DNA from 4 places in the Exiguobacterium sp. BMC-KP genome. Region 1 is predicted to be linked to each of the others. Evidence: riboswitches for the same ligand, from Rfam matches in the RefSeq annotation. Region 1 holds a riboswitch; each other region holds the start of a gene.
What was found. Region 1 has a riboswitch for thiamine pyrophosphate ahead of ADM98_RS08125 (thiamine phosphate synthase). Riboswitches for the same ligand answer to the same signal wherever they lie in the genome.

Region 1 (3,990 bases):
GTCTTGTCGCAACCGATCACTTCAACTTTTACCATGTCACACATCCCGGATGCTCGTGCGAGCTTCGCTAACCGGACGGCTTCCTCTGCTGTCTTCGCACCAGCTGTGTTCGGCAGTAAATCGTACTTCGTTAAATCAAGCGACTCTAAGAAATTCGATTGTTGTTTATCAAAGATGTCGAGTCTCCGGATAGCGAACGTCAAGATTTGTGAAGCCGAAGCGTCAATCGCCTCCTGCTGTACCGTAGCATTCGTATATTTTCCTGTACCGAGTAATAACCGTGAGTCAAATGTCTTTTCTCCAATTTTCAGCATGTTTATCCTCCTCCTACGAAATGAACGATTTCAAATGTGTCATGATCCCGAACGACCGTCTGACCGTAAGCCCCGCGATCGATGATCACTCGGTTCTGTTCGACGATGACGAGCTTTTCCCCCAAGCCGAGTTGCACGAGCATATCCTCGATTGTTTCAATCTGTTCGATCTTATGGTCGTTTCCGTTAATCGTAATGTTCATCGGACTTCCTCCTTCTGGATCAACCGTAATGTATTTGCCAAGACCTCCGCTGTCGCCGGTGCGAGTAAAATCCCATGCCGGTGATGACCGGTCGCTAGGAAGATGCGACGCGATGACGAAGCGACTCCGATGTACGGTAAGCCGGATATCGTTTGTGGTCGTACGCCGGACCAGACTTCTTCGATGACTGCATCACGAATCGGTGGATAAAGCCGCACTGCTGCATGAAGCAGTGACGTAACCCCCGCGACACTGACGCCGACCGTCTCATCGTGCGGTAATTCGGTCGCACCGATCAAAATCCGTCCGTCCGCTTTCGGTACAAGATAGACAGAATCATTGAACAGAATCGAGCTTAACGGTCGTCCCGCGAGACGGACCGCCAAACACTCGCCTTTGACGCCATATGTCGCAATCGAAATGCCGGCTGTCGCAAGTATTGCTTGTGATCCGCGCCCAGCAGCCACCGTCACCGTACGTCCCGTCCATATTCCAGTATTCGACTCGATCTTCACGACATCATCACTCTCCTCGAGACGCGTGACATCCACCTGTTCTTCAATCGATACGCCACGTGCGTGTAAGGCACACATCAATGCATTGGTCATTCGTCGCGGGTCGATTTGACCGGCCGATGGAAATAAGTATTCTTGTCCGTCTCGTTTTAACAAAAACGGTTGTTCCAGGTAGCCGCAATCGATGCCAGTCTCCCGTTCAAGTCGACGTGCGAGTAACGGATACAGACGGCGACTTCGAGCGGCTAGCGCATGCAGTTCATCACGTAGCTCAATATCCGTCGCAAGCATTCCGGCAGCTGCGCGACTCGTCCCTTGACCGCATGTTTCGCGCTCAAGGACAAGAACGGATTCGTTCTGACAGGCGAGACTGTAAGCAAGCGTCAAACCAATGACTCCACCACCAATGATGATGTGATCCGTCATACCCGTACCCCCTGATAACGCTTGATCGCAGCAAGTGGGTCCGTTTGACCGAGGATGCCGGATAAGACGGCGATTCCGGTTGCACCGGTCGCTGCGATCTCAGGAATACGATCTGGTGTGATGCCGCCGATTGCGATGACTGGTTTTGTCGTGAAGGTAACGACTTGTTTGAGAGCATCAACACCACGTGGCGGAAGATCCGGCTTCGACGCCGTCGGATAAATATGACCGTAGAGCAATTGATCAGCTCCTTCTGCCTCAGCCGCGAGCGCCTCTGCCAGTGAATGGACGGATTTACCGATTGTCAGATCTGGAAAGTGTCTTCGGACATCACCGACGCGTAAGGATCGTCGGGTCAACTGCACACCGATGCCAGCGACATGCGCAACGTCGACGCGGTCATGGACCGTTAATTGATCAGGCAAATATCCTTGCCGAAGGAGTGTTTCAATTAGATCAAGTAATTCTGCCGCTGATAAGTTCGGTTCCCGCAGATGCAATTGATTGGTATAGGGTTGAAGGAATTGAAAGATTTCGGCCCCATCTCGCAAATCGATCGAACCTGTTGAAATCAGATGTAAACGCATCATATCTTCCTTTCTAGACGAAAAAGGACCACTCCCGATGTTGAAAGGAGTGGTCCGAAAATGCGCTGCAGCGCTAAGGATATCTAAGGTTTCGAGCCACTTCCCTCCGCTAGTACGAACTAGATCAGGTTCAAAGGGTCCGGATACTTCCGTCTCAGTCTGCTGGGAGACTCCCCTAGTGTCTTTTCGTGTTTAATTGGCTTGCCCCATTAGTCTAGCATGAGTCGCTTTCCTTCGCTAGTCCTAGTTGAGCGCTTCCACTTGCTGAACGAGCTCCGATTTCGTCGGTCGCTGTTGCTTCTGGCTGTTGGCATACGTCTGCTTCAGCTTCAGGATTCGCATCACTTTCGCATCGAGCATCTCGGTCGTCAGCGTTTCATCTTTGACGGCTTGCATCACTTCAGCATGAACTTTCGCATAAGCACCTGCCTCTGAAAACATTGCCATGTCAGCTCCATTGACGAGTGATTGCCGCGCCGCTTCCGCAAGACCGTATTGTTGCGTGATCGCTCCCATGACGAGATCATCTGTGATGATGACGCCGTTGAATCCGAGTTTCTGACGCAAGAGATCAGTCAGGATCGGCTTCGAGAGCGAGGATGGATTTTGATCGTCATACGCGGGATACAGAATATGGGCGACCATTATCATCTCGGCCCCCTCTTGAATCGCTTCTTGGAACGGTAACAGTTCCGTTCGCTTCAGTTCTTCCTTTGATGCCGTCACTTTCGGCAGTCCAACATGGGAATCGACACTCGTATTACCGTGACCAGGAAAATGTTTGACGACCGGAATCGTGCCAGTCTCTTGCATCCCGTGCATCAGTGCTGTACCGAACGTCGCGACGGTCTTCGGCTCTGCACTTAAGGCACGATCACCGATGATCGGATTGTTCGGATTACTGTTAACGTCAAGGACTGGTGCAAAGTCCATGTTGAATCCATAGTACCGCGATACATGACCGAGCGTGCGTCCGACGTCTTCCATTTTCGCCATATTTGCGCCTTGCGCCATACGTTGACTCGTCGGCAGACGTAATCGTTGATCAGGTACCCGACTGACCCGTCCGCCTTCCTCGTCAATCCCGACGAACGCATATGGCTTTTGGTTCGTCTCTTGAATCGCACGCGTGAACGTTAACAATTGTTCTTCTGACGTGATGTTTCCGCCGAGCAGTAAGACGCCACCAATCGCATGCGTCCGCAACAACTGCCGGTCTGCCGCTGAAAGTTCCGTACCAGCGACTCCGATATAGAGGAGCTGATCGATTTTTTCAGACGTCGACATCGCTGCCAGTTGTTGTTTTAGTTGTGCGTGTTGTCGTTCTTCCTTCGTCGGCTCAGGCTTTGGCTTCTTCGCTTCAGTCGGTTGCTTCGCTTCTGGTTGTGATGGTTTCGTTGATTCCGTCGTCTCCTGCGCACACCCTGCAAGCAACAGGCAGCCGATCAGTACAGTCTTCTTCACAAAGGATCCTCGCTCCGGACACCATTGATGGAATAACAGACGGAAATCTCAGCGTTCAGGGATTGTGAGACCGAACAATATTTATCTTTTGATAACGAAATGGCACGACGGACCTTATCTTCCGGCAAATCACCTTCGAGTCGGTAATGAATCGAGATCGATGTGAAACGCCGTGGATGATCCTCTGCCCGTTCTCCTTCAATATCCATCTCGAAATGAGTGATCGTCAAGCGCATCTTCTCTAAAATCGAGACGATATCAATCCCAGTACAGCCGGCAACGGCATGTAGCAGGAGCTCGGTCGGTCGTGGCGCTTGGTTTTCACCGCCGTTTTCGGGTGCTGCGTCCATCGCGAGATGATGACCTGATTCCGTTTGTCCACTAAACCCCATCTGTTTGTTCCATGTCACTGTCGCTTGCATCGTTTCCACTCCTTTATCAGTAGTCTTCTCCTGTAGTATACGCAAAAAACAGAAACCTT
Region 2 (3,990 bases), 340 kb from region 1:
TTCACTCGTTTGAAGCGAAAACGTCGCACCGGTCAGCGGATAAGGTGCTTTTGTCGACAATTCAGAAACGTGCAACAAGGGAAGTCCTGCTGGAACGACAGGGGGAGGCGCGAAAAGTCGTGCCGCTTGTGGTCCATCCGCTGGTAATGTCTCAAGTGTATAAGGAAAGAGCGACGGAACGGCGATGCCTTTTGATTGAAGCCGCACGTAGGCATGTGGAAACAGGTCTCGTGGATGCGCTGTCACGGTAATCGTTCCTTCTTCAAGTAAGACGACTTGGTCGACATACGGTAAACAGACATCGAGTTGGTGCTCGATTAACACAATCGTTAAATCGTGCTCTTTCTGGATTCGAAAGATCAATGCCATCAGTTCGTGTTGTCCGATCGGATCAATCTGCGCCGTCGGTTCATCGAGTAGTAGAATGGTTGGTTCGAGTGCTAGGACTGCAGCGAGCGCCAGTCGCTGTTTCATTCCCCCAGAGAGACTAGCGATTGGTGTTGAAAAGGGGAGGGGAAGACCGACGAGTACCAGCAACTGCTCAATTCGTTCATCCATCTCCGCGCGTGGGATTGATTTGTTTTCTAAGCTAAAGGCGATTTCACGTCCAATCGTTTCCATGCAAAATTGCTCGTCTGGATTTTGGAACAGAATGCCGACAGAACCGGATCGGCTCACCGTGCCAGTCTGTTCGACTTCGATTGTCTCTGGCGTCAGTCCAGCAAGCGCATGAAGCAACGTTGTCTTACCACTTCCGCTACGGCCAAGTAGAAGCGTCGTTCCTTGGTCGATCGTTAGCGTTACATGATCGAGCACTGATTTCATCTGACCGGGATAACGAATACTTAGGTCGTCAACGGTAATCATGCGACCTCCCGTTTCACACGTCCGGCTGCAAAACCACTTAACACACCAGTCGCAACGAGGCGACGGACGAGAATCCATGCGAGTAAGCCACCAAGTAATGCACCGCTGATCAATTGTAGTCCAATCGTCACGAGTAACGTCGTCGTCGTGTAATAACCAAAGCCATTCGCAACCAGGCTGTAGACGATACTTCCGACTGCTGCTCCGACACCAGACAACATCAGTGTCCATGCGTCATAACGACGGTAACGCGTCATCGCAAAGACGAGTTCCGCACCAAGACCTTGGCAGACACCAATTAACAGTGCCGATAATCCGAAGTGACTCCCCGTGAACAGTTCGACTGCTGCTGCGACGACTTCCGCAATTAACGCGGCACCTGGCTTTTGGATGATTGCTGCGACAAGCGGACTTGCGATGATCCAAATCCCGAACATCCAGTTAGCACCAACGGGACCGAAGATCGCAGACATCGGTAACCACAGTGTCGACCAACCGAGATAGATGACACCGCAAGCGACGGCGAGCATCATCATGACCATGATTTCTTTCATTTTCCAGTGTTGCATTAGATACGTCCTCCTTAGAATGGGGGAGACAACAAAAAAGACCGCCCTCCGTAAAAAAGAGAGCGGTCCTCAGAAAAACTGCGCGTAGCAGGAGTCATTGGATGTGATCGCTCCACTTTCCTACGCTAGTATGAACTAGATCAGGTTCGAAGGGTCCGAAGTGAATCGTCTCAGCCAATGGGCTCCCCTAGTGGATATAGTGAATAGTTGATACGCTGTTCACTTTAGGCAATCTTCTGTCTATTGTCAAGACACAAAAAAACGATACGCCACTTGGGGCGTATCGTTGGATAGCTTATTTGTTGTCTTCGTTCTCTTCAGCTGCTTCTTCTGAAGACGCTTCTGTTGCTTCGCCTTCATTTTCTTCGCCAGCTTCAGCTTGTGCCTCTGCTTCCGCTTCTTCGATTTCTTCAAGATCCTGCTCGAGTGTAGACTCGACGACTGCTGCGACTTGAATGTCACCTTCAGTGACGATACGGAAATCTTTTTGCTCTGGAAGATCGGCTACAGAGATTGAATCTCCGATTTCGAGGTTCGTGACGTCAACTTCGACGTTCTCTGGTAATTTATCTGGTGTAGCTGCAACTGTTACTTTAAAGAGTGTTTGTGAGAGGAATCCACCAACTTTTGCACCGGCTGCTTCGCCAACGAGTACAACGTCTGCTTCCACTTCTGTTTCTTCATCCATTTTCACAGCGATGAATTCAACGTGATCAACTGTTGGTGTGAAGACATCCATGTCACGACGGTTAATCAAGACGTTAACGTTTTTTCCGTCGAGTTTAAGTGAAATCAAGACGTTCTCACCGTTCTCACGAACGATTTTTAACAATTCTTTTTCTTCGAATGCGATTGGTGTACTTTCCACTTTGTAACCATACACGACACCAAGAGCTTTTCCTTCATGACGTAATTGTTTACGGAGTGAGCGTGGACGTACCTCGCGTTTTTCGACTGTTAATTTAACTGACATGTTCATTTCCCCCTTGAATTTAGTATAGCCCTCAAAAGGTAATGAATGTAGGAGCAGGACGAATCCTGAACAATATGAAATCATGCTAAGACCATCGGTTTCAGACTCTCTTGAATCTGACGCTTTCGTGACTTTGCATTTCTCTCCCAGGTCATTACGCTGATATTGAGAAACATGTGTGAGTAAGTCACCGGTTTGATGCGGTGCTAATGAGTTTATACCCCTATGTTTTAAATCCTTAAACCTCTTTTTTTATTTTTTTAAAGTCGAAAGACCTCCAAACCGCTTGAAATCAAGGGTTGAGAGGTCTTTCGTTTTTTTCATTTTTTATGGTGATTCGTTGATTTTCACGGACTAACACACGAACGAGACGTTCGATTTGCCGCATCGTCGTCTGCCCCATCGTCGAAATTTGAAGCCACTGATTGCGAACGAGATAGTCGCTTTCATACTGGACGTGATACCCCTGAATCCGAAGAGCATCGCCTACATCAGTTGCTGACGGATGAACGATGGTTAAAATGCCTGGTGCTTGTGCTTCTTGTTGAGCGAGCAATTGAAAGCCCGTTGCGCGGACGGCTTGTTCGAGATAAGTCATCTTAATTGCTGCTTGATCGAGATCGAGAGCGTCCAGTGCTGCCTGACAGGCGAGCAACAGATTTGAGGAGCCAGAAAAAGCAATTCCATCCGCATAGAGACCGAGATCCAGATAACGTGGAATAGAGGGAGAAGGTAAGACGTTATCTACGTGCCCGATGAACGTAAGACCTGGTAATCCCCCAATCGCTTTTCCAGAAACGGTCGTGACGAAAGTGCAACCGGCGTATGAAAAACGTCCAGTCCCAACAGCACTGATCGCATCGACGACGAGTGCGGTTCGTTGATGGAGCAGCGCTTTTACCGCATCGAGGTCATAGAGGACACCGGTCGACGTCTCACAATGTGTCAACCAGACCCAGTCATACGTCGTCTCATTCAATTGATGTGCAAGTTGTTCCACGTTGATTGGATGACCAAGCGGAAGTAGATGGATGTCAAATGACTTTCCGGCACGTGCCGCATGATCGATCAAGCGTTGACCAAACTCACCTCCGTTTAGGATTAACCCATGTCCGCTGAGTTGTTGCGCCACGATATCGTTCGCAAGGGTGCCGCTACCGACAGCCATCGAGACATGCGGAAGATCCAGCAAGTGACACATACGACCTCGTAAGTCTCGATCAAGTTGTCGCATCGATGCTGTCCGGTGCGGACGCGGTGCTTGTTGCGCCGCTTGGCGAACCGTCGGCGCGACTTCGACTGGTCCCGCTAGAAAATGCAAAGGACGTAAGACGTCCGCGATGACGGAGCGTTCGTATGTCGCGCGCGACAACAACATCGGTACGAACTGAGCGTCACCACTACCGAGCGTCGGTGCAAATGGTATGAAACCGAACCGGGCATAGAGTTTCGCTTCTCGCGTCGTCCCACTGATATAGACGTAGTCAATTGTTTCCCGCTCAAGATAGACCATCAAAAACCGCATCAATTGCATGAATGTACGGCTATTGCGGTATTCTGGTCGAACGCTGAGTAAGCGAA
Region 3 (3,990 bases), on a different contig from region 1:
ACAATCCTCTTATCCAAACTGACAACAGTATTGGTATTTGTATGTGGTTTCATGGGCATCCAGTGGATCACGATTCTTCTAAGTCGTCGACTCTACGAATGGTTACTCCCGGAACATTTACAAGCAGCATCAAAAATCATCGGGGAATCAGCTGCGTTGAACATGCTCTATACCTTCAATGTGATCGATACATTCGTCATTCTAGCGCTCGCACTCTTCGTCATCACGATGGTCTTCTTGTTCGTCTTGACGGAGCGGTCCTATCAAAAAGGGAAAGCTTTGCTGACGATCACAAAGGATGTAGCGCTCTTGATCGTACCATTCATTGCATTACGTTACTTATTTGATTTGACTAGCATTCTCATCCCGAATCAACAGGTATTCGTCTATCTTTCCTTTATCCTCATCTATTTTGTATATATAAGTTGGAAATGTGTTCGACTACTGAACCACAAAGTATCTATTTAATCATTAGAAGGAGGAAGTCATGAGACGATATAAGGAAATGATCATCGTAGGAAGCATTGCTGGCGTCACCTTACTCAGTTATTTTGGTTACGCCGTAAGCATTAAAGGATCGGATTATGAAGTCGAGAGTATACGAAAAGAAAATGCAGAAGCTCTTAAAAAAGTAAACATCGAGATTGAAAATGGAGACATCAAGCCTACTCAATACAATATCCAATTGGACGGTCAAATCCATAGTGAGTCGCAGAACTATATCACAGGGTTGTTCAATAGCTACGCTGCAGACTTCCCTGCTGATTTCTATCGCTTTCTTTCTAAGGAAGACGTATTTACTAGTGAAATGGGCTCGCGGACATACGGAATTGAAGTAAAGGCATCTCAGTTGAACTATCATTCTTATGACAGAAGTACACAGAAACAATTTAAAAAGACGCTTTCTCATCGTTTAACGGTACCGGATCGTGAAATGGCTGACATCCGTGTCTTCCATCAAGACGGCATGAACGTATACGTCCAACGGGATGATCATGGAGCAAAGGAAAAATCGACGGTGTTATTACTCAACCTTGCAAAAGGAAAAGTGGAGACGCTTCAATCCAAGCAACTCAAGACTAATCAAGAGCGTCATTATGTGGCAGTGAACGACTATGGAATTGTCTATCGTGAAATCGCATATGATGCGGAAGGGGTAGAAAAAGATAGCGCTTATTATCTAGATAACGGCAAAGGCATCAAACGAATCAAAGCACTTGATGCGTATGCAGCGGAAGGGAACTTTAATGCTGCTGAAAATAGCCAATCACTGATCGCTTACGGCACGTTTGATTCAGAAAAAAGTAAAAGTATCAAATGGAGCACCTATGACTTTAAGACGAATCAAGTCAAGCGACATAAAGTGGAAGGGCAGCATGCTTACCGCTTCAATGGCTCCTATACGATGATTGCGCAGGGAAAGCTATACCATATCGCTAATATCAATGATTCGGATTTCCAAGTCACGGTAGTCGATACGAAAAATGAATCGATTTCGTATCAAGGAATCATCAAAGATAAAAATGCTAAAAAGAATCGTTTGGTACAGGATGTCACTGTATCGGAGTAATCGTGATGGACTCATGATTCACTTCGTTTACTCGCTTCTTAGAATACTAGAAATGAATTTATCTGTCAGAATCATTGACAGGGGTTTTCAAGACCACTACAGTGAAGATAACTTAAATAGAATCACTAGGGGTGTTATTAAACTGAGATGAGTAGCTACTCAAACCCTTTGAACCTGAACTAGGTCGTACTAGCGTAGGGAAGTGTAAACTCTGATGAACAAGCGGAGACGATGATATCGTTCTTTGCTATGTGATTATTTAGACGTGCGCAACTTTCCTTTTGGAGAGTTGCGTTTTTTGTTTACTAACTTCGCTATTTAAGTTGCAAAAATGGATGAGGGAGTGGACAAGAATGAGCAGAACAGTATTAGTGACAGGAAGTAGTCGAGGACTTGGGGCGACGATTGCAAGGGTGTTAGTGCACAACGGATTTAAAGTGGTGATCAATTACTTTAAAAGCAAGGATGCGGCAGAACAACTTGTGAGCGAACTGGGAGTAGAGAATGCAATTGCCTTGTATGCAGATGTCACGAAGCGGGAAGATGTCGAGAGCATGATGCAATTCGCAACAGCACATTATGGTCAAATCGATGTTGTCGTGAATAATGCATTAGTAGACTTCAAATTTGATCCGGTTGCGCAAAAATCGTTTATCGATTTAGAGTGGGAAGATTATCAAAATCAACTGGATGGAACACTTAAAGCAGCGTTTCACATCATTCAAAGTGTTTTGCCACAATTTATAGAACGACATAGCGGTAGTATCATCAGCATTGGAACAAACCTCTATCAAAACCCAGTCGTTCCTTATCATGAATACACAACAGCAAAAGCAGGTCTGATTGGCTTTACTCGAAACCTAGCCGCGGAGTTAGGTCAATATGGCATAAACGTGAATGTCGTCTCCGGTGGGTTATTGAAAGTCACAGATGCGAGTGCTGTGACAACCCCTGAAGTATTTGACTTAATTGCCCAATCGACCCCGTTGAAAAAAGTGACGAGCCCAGAAGAAGTGGCTCAACTGGTTGCCTTTTTGGCATCAGAAGCAGCATCTGGGATTACCGGTCAAAACGTAACGGTCGATGGTGGGTTAACAATGAATTGAAGCGATCGTTTTAAAAGATTCTTAGCTTGTAAGAGAAGGGATTCGTGAACAGAAGATGACGAATAGAAATCAGTTAAATATTGGTGTTTTGTTATATGGATGTGGTCATCACCAAGCCGCATGGTTAATACCTGATTCCGCGATTAAAGAGATCGGAGAGAGTCGCTATTATCAGCGTTTGGCTCAAATAGCGGAAGCTGGACGTTTGGATGCAGTATTTTTTGCGGACAATCAATCCTTTCCGGCTAATAATGCAACTGATTTACCTGCCTTTTGGTTGGATCCTTTAATTAATCTAACGGCTATTTCTCAAGTGACGGATCATATCGGATTAGTTTCTACGATATCGAGCACGTTCTCCAATCCGTATACAGCAGCAAGGCAACTTCTAAGCCTAGATCACGTGACGAAGGGGAGGGTAGGCTGGAACTTAGTGACCTCGATGACGGATTGGGAAGCGTTAAACCACGGGATGGATGCACTTCCACCGAGGGAGGAACGGTATAATAAGGCGAACGAATTCGCAGCATTGATGGAGAAGCTATTTTTATCTTGGGATCAAGCGGCTTTTCTTGCGAATCGATCAGATAACCAATTGATTGATCCTGAACGTATACAAGTTATCGATCATTCTGAAGCCTATTTCAGCGTAAAAGGTCCTTTGTCTACGCCGCGTAGTCCCCAAGGAAAGCCAGTAGCGATGCAAGCGGGGGCTTCTGAAGAAGGGATTGCCCTTGCAGCCAAACATGCGGATGCCGTATATTCTGTGTCATGGAATTTTAGACAAGCCCATGCTTTTCGTGAAAAACTCCATAAGAAAATTACACAAACTGAATCACCAGATCGAAAGATTAAGATATACCCAGGCTTAGTAACGTATGTTGGTAAAACAAGAGAAGAGGCACTAGCCAAAAAAGCCGAACTAGATGAAAAATTACCGGTTGAAAATGCTTTGAAACAATTGAGTTTCTTTTTGCAGCAAGATTGCTCCACATGGGATCTCGAAGCAAAGATTCCGACCTTACCATCGATCGAGGAATTTTCCGGACCCATCGGACGCTACCGAACGATTCTAGAGATTATCGATGATACAAATCCGACGCTCAAAGAACTATTAGGCTATTTAGCAGCAGGAGGAGGACACCTGACATTGATTGGTACTCCGGAAGAAATTGTGGATCAGTTGGAATTTTGGTTTAACGAGGGAGTAGCAGATGGCTTCAACTTGATGCCGCCGTCACTACCGTCAAGTTTAGAAGATTTTGTAGACATGATCATTCCTGAATTACAAAAAAGAGGATTGTTTAAAGACAC
Region 4 (3,990 bases), on a different contig from region 1:
ACGCGGAAATAAAACTTTTCCTAGATGATAAATCCCCTGATTATCGACCCGAATGATTTGTGGTTCTAACCGATACCGGATCCAATAGCCCCGAAAACGGATCGTCTGCCATTTCAATACAATCACCTCTGAACGAATTATACCCTGTTCTGAAGAGATTGATGCCATTCTCGCACAGCATCTGTCATTTGCTTTGCAGCGAGCTGCCGATCTTCTTTAGCAAAAATATCAGAAATGACCGCGTATCCTTCTAGTAGAATCGGTAGAGACGAGACATTTGTTGCTGTAATGCCACCAATACCAATCAAAGGTAAGTGAACCGCTTCTCGAATCGCCTGAAGTGTCGTATACGGCATCGCATCAGCGTCTGCTTTCGATGACGTCGCAAATAAAGACCCCACCCCTAAATAAGATGCCCCATTTTGTTCTGCTTCCATTGCTTGCTCAACAGTTGCAACCGATACACCGATTACAGCGTTCGGTAAGAGACGACGTGCTGCGGTTAGAGGAATGTCCTCTTGTCCGATATGCAAACCGGCTCCGACGAGTAACGCGATATCGATTCGATCATTGATGATCAATGGAATGTCGTGACGATCCGTGAGTGCTTTTAACTGAACTGCCTGTTCAAAGAACTCCTTTCCTTGCGCTGTTTTTTCCCGTAGTTGCACGATGGTTACCCCACCTAAAATCGCTTCTTCAACGACCGTTTCGATAGCAACTCCTGGATGATATCTACGATCCGTCACGGCGTAAATCGAATAATCAATTACCACGTTCCGTCACCTCCGTCAGATCTTGTTCCGTCATCAGGCTGATGGCATTGAACAACTCTCGTTTAAAATCGCCTAGACCTTGTGCCGATGCTGCCCGCTCTCCTGCTTTTCCCATGACGAACGTTCCATGAACTGCCGCCTCATACGCCGTATAGCCTGCACCAAGGAAGCTAGCAATTATCGATGCCGTCATACAACCTGTTCCTGTGATGTCTCCAAGACGAGGAGTACCCACGTTCAATTCCATTTCGCGTGTGCCATCCGTGATGTAATCGATTGGACCGGTGACGACGACGACGGATTGCTGTTTGCGTGCGAATATACGGATACTTTCTCGATCCATGCTTCCGTCTCCCACAGCATCGACTCCCTTCGTTCGTCCATTCTCTCCAAGTAGAGTCTTGATTTCAGAGACATTTCCTTTAATGATCGTACATCCGAAATCGATTAATTCTTTTGAGAAATCGGTTCTTAATGTCGTAGCTCCTGCTCCGACTGGATCGAGGATGATTGGAACGTTCAATCGTCCTGCTTCACGTACTGCCAGTCGTTGTGCTTCCTGCATTTCTGCATCAAGTGTACCAATGTTCAAGACAAGAGCTTGTGCGAGTCGAACCATCTCTTCTACTTCTCGAATGTCTTCCGCCATGACGGGGGATGCCCCAACAGCTAATGTGACGTTTGCGCAATCGTTAATCGTCACCGTATTCGTCAGATGGTGAATGAGTGGTTTCTGTTCAAGAATGGTCGTAAACATGTGCATCCCTCCAAAGTGAATGAAAATGGTGTGTCGGTCCAATACCTTGTCCGAGGACAAATCCATGACGGATTGCTTCCGTGACATAGCTTTTTGCCTGTCGTACACTACCTGGTAAATCTTCTCCCAGCGCCATCCGTGCTGCAATCGCTGCAGATAAGGTACAACCCGTTCCGTGGGTATGTTGGTTGTCTAACCGTTCGGATGTGAAGCGATGTTCTTTCGTTCCGTCAAACAATAAATCCGTCGCCTCTCCGGGTAAGTGTCCACCCTTTAATAAGACTGCGCCCGTCTGCGTAGCCAATTGATGCATCGCAGACCGCATGTCCTCTAGATTGGTTACTGACTTTCCCGTTAAACGCTCAGCTTCTAGTAAATTTGGTGTAATGAGTGTCGCAAGTGGTAGTAACTCCATAATCAGTGCTTGTTCTGCCTCTGTCCGTAACAAGGCATGTCCACCTTTTGCGACCATGACTGGGTCTAATATGATCGGAACTGTCTGTTTACGAAGATGTGTAGCGATGACACGAATCGTCTGCGCATTCGAGACCATCCCGATTTTGATCGCATCGACACGAATATCTGAAAAAATCGATGTTAACTGGGCATCAACGATTTCCGGAGATAGCTCTTCCACCGCTTGAACACCTAATGTATTTTGCGCCGTGACAGCAGTCAGAACACTCATTCCATAAACGCCTAAAGCCGAAAATGTTTTTAAATCTGCTTGAATTCCAGCTCCACCACCGGAGTCGGATCCTGCAATCGTCAATACATGTTTCATGTTTCTCTCACCTTCCCATCGAGCAATGTAAGGGAGTCGTTACCGACAAAAAAAGCGCCGACCGCTGTAAAAAAGCAGTCGACGCTATACAAAAGCGTTATACACGCATTCCGATATCCGTTCGGCTCAACTTTCCTACGCTGGTATTATCCAGTTCAGGTAATAGGGTCGAAAACAGATTGGTTTTCCTCTCAGCCAGATTCCTCCAGCTCCCCTAGTTGCTCAAGTATTCGTTTCGCCTTAACTGTAGCATAGGGAACAAAAAAAAACGAGCCGAAGCCCGTTTTTGATTACAGATATGCTAATGGATTCACTGCATTCAGAGGAGAAGAGGCACTGTATTGATACCCTCCGACATGTAGTTCGAAATGCAAGTGTGGTCCTGTTGAATTTCCCGTACTACCAAGTGTTCCGACTTGCTGACCTTGAGAAACGGTTTGTCCTGCATGAACAGACAATGAACTCATATGGGCGTAGACAGTCGTGTACACTTTCCCGTCAAGGAAGTGCGAAATCATGACGTGATTCCCGTAAGGTCCACCACCTGATGCGGTAATGACCGTTCCGGCTGCTGATGCGACGATTGGAGATCCGACGGGACCTTTAAAATCGACACCATTATGGAATGTATAACCGTTTGCTCCACTAGCTGGTCCAAAACCTTGTGAGACGCCACCAGAAGATGGTCGAACAAATTTCCCACCACCTGAAACGATTGGTGTTGCATCTGAACTTGTTGATTCTGTATTCTTATTTGCTTGTTTTGCTGCTTGAGCATTCGCTTTAGCGGCTTTTTCAGCTGCTGCTTTCTCTGCTGCTGCTTTTTCAGCCGCTGCTTTAGCAGCAGCTTTCGCTGCCGCAATCGCACGTTCTTGAGCTTCAAGAGTCGCTTGCAGTTCTTTTGCATCTAGAAGTTCTGTCGTGAACTTCGTCTTACCTTTTCGTAATTTTTTCAGTGTAGCACTACGCTCTTTCATTTGAACTTTTAACGCTTTCTTTTGTTCAAGCAATACTTTCTTTTCTTGCATTTGCTCCGCTTTTTTCTCGACGAGTGCTTGTTTTGCTTCTGCTAATTTTTGTTGTGTCGCGATGTAATCCGAAATCATTTTATCATCTTGCTCAGCGATTTTTTTCCCAGCCATGACACGGCTAAATAAATCACCCAAATCCTTTGATCCAAAAATGACTTCTTCCCATTTAATCGAGTTCCCATCGTTTTCTTGGAACACACGTAAGCGATCACCAAGAAGTTCTTCCTGCTTCTGTAGCATCTCTTCGTAACGAACGATATCTGCTTTTAACTCGTCAATTCGAACGTTCAACTGTTTAATTTGTTTATTTTTTTCGGAAACTTGGAAAATCTTTTCGTTAATCGCTGCATCAATTTGATTGATTTGACGTTGTTCTTTTGAAATTTTCGACTCTTGTTTTTTAATCGCTTTTTCTAATTTACGTTGTTCTGCAGCATTTTCAGCCTTTTTTTCTTTAATCGTTGCTGCCGCGATCGGTTGTGTTCCTGTTATAAGTAATGCCCCTAAAACAATGGTAGAAATTAGTTTTTTTAGCATATATCGTATTCCTCACTTATGTTTTTTCATATTTTATTATAGTATTCAAGTTTCTTTCATCTCTGAAATAGATTATAGCACCCTAATCATTTCAAAAAAATTTCA

Region 2: linked by a shared signal. The riboswitch ahead of ADM98_RS10130 (ECF transporter S component) and the one ahead of ADM98_RS08125 (thiamine phosphate synthase) in region 1 are both predicted to bind thiamine pyrophosphate.
Region 3: linked by a shared signal. The riboswitch ahead of ADM98_RS01510 (3-oxoacyl-ACP reductase) and the one ahead of ADM98_RS08125 (thiamine phosphate synthase) in region 1 are both predicted to bind thiamine pyrophosphate.
Region 4: linked by a shared signal. The riboswitch ahead of thiD (bifunctional hydroxymethylpyrimidine kinase/phosphomethylpyrimidine kinase) and the one ahead of ADM98_RS08125 (thiamine phosphate synthase) in region 1 are both predicted to bind thiamine pyrophosphate.

What each region holds. Positions count from the first base shown of each region.
Region 1 is NZ_LGIW01000015.1:513,196-517,185, reverse strand. It holds gene ADM98_RS08140 (thiazole synthase) at 1-314, opposite strand, end outside; gene thiS (sulfur carrier protein ThiS) at 317-517, opposite strand; gene ADM98_RS08130 (FAD-dependent oxidoreductase) at 514-1,458, opposite strand; gene ADM98_RS08125 (thiamine phosphate synthase) at 1,455-2,045, opposite strand; TPP riboswitch at 2,130-2,232, opposite strand; gene nagZ (beta-N-acetylhexosaminidase) at 2,289-3,509, opposite strand; gene ADM98_RS08115 (OsmC family protein) at 3,506-3,931, opposite strand.
Region 2 is NZ_LGIW01000015.1:856,143-860,132, reverse strand. It holds gene ADM98_RS10135 (ABC transporter ATP-binding protein) at 1-867, opposite strand, end outside; gene ADM98_RS10130 (ECF transporter S component) at 864-1,436, opposite strand; TPP riboswitch at 1,537-1,635, opposite strand; gene ADM98_RS10125 (50S ribosomal protein L25/general stress protein Ctc) at 1,732-2,409, opposite strand; gene ADM98_RS10120 (GNAT family N-acetyltransferase) at 2,702-3,990, opposite strand, start outside.
Region 3 is NZ_LGIW01000011.1:219,567-223,556, reverse strand. It holds gene ADM98_RS01520 (hypothetical protein) at 1-468, shown strand, start outside; gene ADM98_RS01515 (hypothetical protein) at 488-1,570, shown strand; TPP riboswitch at 1,688-1,788, shown strand; gene ADM98_RS01510 (3-oxoacyl-ACP reductase) at 1,924-2,676, shown strand; gene ADM98_RS01505 (LLM class flavin-dependent oxidoreductase) at 2,732-3,990, shown strand, end outside.
Region 4 is NZ_LGIW01000013.1:117,594-121,583, forward strand. It holds gene ADM98_RS03440 (hypothetical protein) at 1-168, opposite strand, end outside; gene thiE (thiamine phosphate synthase) at 138-776, opposite strand; gene thiM (hydroxyethylthiazole kinase) at 766-1,533, opposite strand; gene thiD (bifunctional hydroxymethylpyrimidine kinase/phosphomethylpyrimidine kinase) at 1,514-2,317, opposite strand; TPP riboswitch at 2,433-2,543, opposite strand; gene ADM98_RS03460 (murein hydrolase activator EnvC family protein) at 2,608-3,885, opposite strand.